One region of the Actinomadura sp. 7K534 genome, then DNA from elsewhere that is predicted to be linked to it. Evidence: riboswitches for the same ligand, from Rfam matches in the RefSeq annotation. Region 1 holds a riboswitch; the other holds the start of a gene.
What was found. Region 1 has a riboswitch for thiamine pyrophosphate ahead of thiC (phosphomethylpyrimidine synthase ThiC). Riboswitches for the same ligand answer to the same signal wherever they lie in the genome.
Positions count from the first base shown of each region.

Region 2: linked by a shared signal. The riboswitch ahead of thiO (glycine oxidase ThiO) and the one ahead of thiC (phosphomethylpyrimidine synthase ThiC) in region 1 are both predicted to bind thiamine pyrophosphate.

Region 1 is NZ_SMKB01000005.1:41,314-43,761, reverse strand. It holds gene thiC (phosphomethylpyrimidine synthase ThiC) at 1-841, opposite strand, end outside; TPP riboswitch at 837-950, opposite strand; gene tsaA (tRNA (N6-threonylcarbamoyladenosine(37)-N6)-methyltransferase TrmO) at 1,032-1,445, shown strand; gene E1266_RS02170 (hypothetical protein) at 1,411-2,448, opposite strand, start outside.
Region 2 is NZ_SMKB01000236.1:5,711-8,158, forward strand. It holds gene thiS (sulfur carrier protein ThiS) at 59-259, opposite strand; gene thiO (glycine oxidase ThiO) at 256-1,386, opposite strand; TPP riboswitch at 1,377-1,490, opposite strand; gene E1266_RS30635 (FAD-dependent oxidoreductase) at 1,586-2,448, shown strand, end outside.

The DNA.
Region 1 (2,448 bases):
ACCGCAGCAGGACCCCGGCGTGGACGGTCATGTAGTCCACGCCCTGCTCGGCCTGCTCGATCACCGTGTCGCGGAAGACCTCGAACGTCAGGTCCGCCGGATTGCCGCCCACCTTCTCCACGGCCTGGTACAGCGGGACTGTCCCCACCGGCACCGGCGAGTTGCGCAGGATCCACTCGCGCGTGGTGTGGATGTCGCGGCCGGTCGACAGGTCCATGATCGTGTCGGCGCCCCAGCGGGTCGCCCACGTCATCTTCTCGACCTCGTCGTCGATCGACGACGCCACCGCCGAGTTGCCGATGTTGGCGTTCACCTTGACCAGGAACCTCTTCCCGATCACCATCGGCTCGATCTCGGGGTGGTTGACGTTGGCGGGCAGCACGGCCCGCCCCGCCGCGAGCTCCTCGCGGACGACCTCCGGCGCCACGCCCTCGCGCAGCGCCGCGAACTCCATCTCCGGCGTGATCTCCCCGCGCCGCGCGTAGGCCCGCTGGGTCACGGCGCCGCCGGTCGCGCGGCGCGGCCGGCGCGGCGGGAAGCCGCCGGGGGCCCCGCCCGCCGCGGCGCCCGCCGCGGCGCGGCGGCCGTCGTCCTCCGGGCGCACCGGGCGCCCGTCGTACGGCGCGGTGTCGCCGCGCTCGATGATCCACGGCTCCCGCAGCGCGGGCAGCCCCTTGCGGACGTCGGTCTCCTGTTCTGGGTCGGTGTACGGCCCGGACGTGTCGTACAGGACGACGGCGTCGCCGTTGGTCAGCGGCACCTCCCGCATCGGGACGCGGATCTCCGGCCGCGAGCCCTGCAGGTAGGTCTTGCGGGCAGCTGGAACCACAGGTTCGGTCATGACGACTCGATCTCTCCCTACGCCGGCATTACCCGGTCAGGTTCATGCGGTCAGCGGCCGTCTCAGCCGCTATCTCAGCCCGGTTCGCCGGACCCCCGCGATCTGTCGCCCCCGACGCTAACCCGCCGCACCCCGGTTGCCGCAACCGGCGTCCATGGGATATGAGGGGCGGCCTGGGAGAATCGGCCGCATGGCAGAAGACTTCACCGTGACGGCGGTCGGGCACGTCGAGTCCCCGCTGACCGACCGGGCGTCCGCGCCCAAGCAGGGCCCTGAGGGCTCGCCCGAGGCATGGCTGGTGTTCGAGGGGGCCGTGCTGCCCGCGCTGGAGGGCCTGCGCCCCGGCGACCGGGTCTTCGTGCTGACCTGGCTGCACCTGTCGCCGCGCGACGTCCTGCGCGTCCACCCGCGCGACGATCCCGCCGCCCCGCTGCACGGCGTGTTCGCCACCCGCTCGCCCGACCGCCCGAACCCGATCGGGCTGCACCCGGTCGAGATCCTGGAGATCACCGGGAACCGCGTCCGCGTCCGGGACCTGGAGGCCCTGGACGGCACCCCGATCGTGGACGTCAAGCCCGCCCTGACCTGCGCCCCGCCCACCTGACGGGGCGGTGCCGCCCGGTGCCGTGCACGGCCATGGGGAGGGCGAGCGCGAGGGTGCGCAGCGGGTCGGGGGCGGACGGGGACCGCTCCAGCCGCAGCCGGACGCCGCCGTCGCCGCCCTTGCTCCAGAGCGTGGCCGACTCCCGGCCGTCCACGCCGGTGACGACGTGGCGGCCGCCGGCCGGCCGGGTGGTGCCGAGAAGCGTCCCGTCGGGCATGTGGAAGGACGGCTCCTGCGAACCCCGGATCTCGCCGGCGGGCCGCCCGTCCGCGAGGAACACGCGCACCCGGCCGCCCGCGAGGCCGCCGCGGAACTCCAGCAGCGGGCGGGCGTGCGGATCGCGGAGCACGGTCGTCCGGCCGGGAGGGGGGAGGCCGGGCGACTCCGCGGTCGGGCCGCAGGCCACGGCGAGCAGAGCGCCGGTGCGGTCGTCGCGGTAGCGCCCCTCGCCGTCCAGGACGACGTGGTCGGCCTCGCGCAACGCGTCCCGGGGGAGCGGGTCCACCTCGCGGCCCTCGTCGTCGAGGACGCGCCAGCAGGCGCCGAGGGTCTCCGTGGCGGTGGCGTGGACGGCCTCCAGCCAGCCCTGGGGCAGCGAGCGCTCGCGCAGCAGCACGGCCGCACGGCCGTCGATCTTCGTGACCGCGCCGACGCCCGGTGCCGCCTCGGAGTCGAACCAGACCGTCCAGACGGGGTCGGCGACGGGCCAGGTGATCCCGACCGCTTCCACGGCGCCCGCGGGGATGGTCGCCTCCCTCCCGCGGCGGCGCAGCGTCAGGCCGTCGCGGCCGATGGTCACGATGAGGCGGTCCCGGTAGATCGCGAAGGCCCACACGGCCGCCGCCAGGGCGATGAGGGCGGCGCCGCCGCCGTAGCCGGCGATGGCCCGCCCGGCCTCCTCGGGCGCCCGCGCGCCCGGGCCGGTGAGCGTGGACAGCGAGACGGCCAGGCCGACCGTCAGCGCGGTCAGGCAGATGCGGAGCGGCCACCGGTAGGCGTTCCG
Region 2 (2,448 bases), on a different contig from region 1:
CCCCTGGCGGGGGCCGAGTGGCGCATTGCACTTCGCTGCGCTCCGTTCCATACGCCCCTCAACCCCCTTGGACAGCGTTCAGAACCTCGATCCGGTCGGCGTGCGCGAGCGTCGTCGTCTCCCAGGAGGAGCGGCGGACGACCTCGTCGTTCAGCGCGGCGGCGACGCCGGTCACGGCCGCGGTGACGGACGCGACGACCTCGGCCACGCTCGTGCCCTCGGGCACGTCGCGCGGCTCACCATTGACGAACACCTTCATCGGGAGTGCACCTCGGCGGAGAAGCGGTCGGGGGAGAAGGGCCCGGCCACGTCGGGGACGGGCCCGTCCAGCAGCATCGCGGACAGGATGTCGGCGGACACCGGAGTGAGCAGGACGCCGTTGCGGAAGTGCCCGGTGCCGACGAAGAGGCCGGGCAGCGCGGACGCCCCCATCACCGGCGCGTTGTCGGGGGAGCCGGGGCGCAGGCCCGCCGACACCTCGGCGAACTCCAGCTCGGTGATGCCGGGCAGCAGCTCGCGGGCGTCCCGCAGCAGCTCCCACAGGCCCCCGGCGGTCACGCGCGTGTCGAAGCCCAGCTCCTCCTGGGTGGCGCCGAGGACGATCTCCCCGTCCGCGCGCGGCACCAGGTAGACCGACGAGCCCTTCACCAGCCCGCGCGTGGCGCGCGTCAGGAACGGCACGCGGGTGCGGAGCCGCATCACCTGGCCCTTCACCGGGCGGACGGGCGGAACGGCCCCCGGGGGCAGCCCGTCGAGGTCGCCCGACCACGGGCCGGCCGCGAGCAGGACCCGGTCGGCGCGGACCACGGTCCCGTCGTCCAGCCGCACCCCGGTCGCCGCGTCGTTCTCGACGGCGACGCCGGCCGCCCGCCGCCGGACGAGCCGCGCGCCCGCCTTCTCGGCCGCCGTCAGCAGCGCCGCGGTCAGCCGGCGCGGGTCGATCGAGCCGTCCTCCGGGGCGAGCAGGCCGCCGCGGACGCCGGGCGCGAGCATCGGCTCCGCCCTCCGGCACTCCCGCCCGGTCAGGGCCTCGGCGGCGATGCCGAGGCTCTCCTGGAAGCGGCGCAGGTCGTCCAGGTAGGTCAGGTCGTCGGAGTCGAACGCGACCTGGAGGATCCCGTCCGTGCGGTAGGCGGTCTCCAGGCCGGTGAGGTCCTCCAGTTCCGCGACGAACGCCCCGTAGCGGTCGCGGGAGGCGAGGCCCAGCCGCAGCAGCGGCTCCTCGCCGTAGGTCACTTCGCTGACGGGGGTGAGCATGCCGGCCGCCACCGACGACGCCCCGCCGCCGGGGTCGGGGTCGACCAGGGTGACGGCGGCGCCGGCCGCGGCCGCCCGCCACCCGGTGGCCAGGCCGACGACGCCCGCCCCTATGATCGCGATCTCCACTGCGCGCTCCCTTCGCCGGCATGATCCGGATCAGGTCCTGGCGGTCGGCGGCCCGTTCAGCCGCCCTCTCAGCCCGGTCGTACCGGACTCCCGCGCTCTGTGCCGTTTTACGTGGTTTCCACTGTACGACCCCCGTGACATGTTCAACTGTCTGGACACCAGTCCAAGAGGCCGCCGGCCCGCCGGTTAGGGTGACCCCATGCAGAGGGTCATCGTCGTGGGTGGAGGGCTGGCCGGCGTGCGCGCCGTGGAGGCCCTGCGGAGCAAAGGGTACGAGGGCGCGCTGACGCTCGTGTCGGCGGAGCGGCACCTGCCCTACGACCGGCCGCCGCTGTCGAAGGCCGTCCTCGCGGGCGAGTCCGACGACACGACGGTCGACGCCGACTGGGACTCCCTCCACTGCGACCTGCTCCTCGGCGAGCGCGCCACCGGGCTCCGCCTGGCCGAGCCGGGGCGGGGCGGCGTCGTCGCGTCCACCGCCGGGGACCTCCCGTTCGACGGGCTGGTCATCGCGACCGGCGCCGCGCCGGTCACGCTGCCGGGGGACGGGCGCCAGCACGTCCTGCGCACCATCGACGACGCCCGCGACCTGCGGTCCCGGCTCAGCGGCGGCGCGCGGATCGTCATCATCGGGGCGGGCTGGATCGGCGCCGAGGTCGCCACCACCGCCGCCGCCAAGGGCTGCGGCGTGACGGTCGTCGAGGCCGCCGACGCCCCGCTCGCGAACGCGATCGGCCCGGAGGTGGGCGCGCTCACCGCGCCCTGGTACGCCGAGGCGGGCGTCCGGCTGCGCACCGGGGTGAAGGTCGCGGAGGTCCGGGACGGCGGCGTCCTGCTCGCGGGCGGCGAGGAGATCCCCGCCGACGTCGTGGTCACCGGTATCGGCGTCCGGCCCGACCTGTCCTGGCTGGAGGGCTCGGGGCTCCTGCTGGAGCGCGGGGTGGTCACCGACGCCTCGTTCCGCGCCTACCAGGGCGAGGAGGAGCCCGGCTCGGCGCGGCCGGACGTCGTGGCGGTCGGCGACTGCGCCGCCTGGTGGTCGGGGCGGTACGGCCGGCGGCT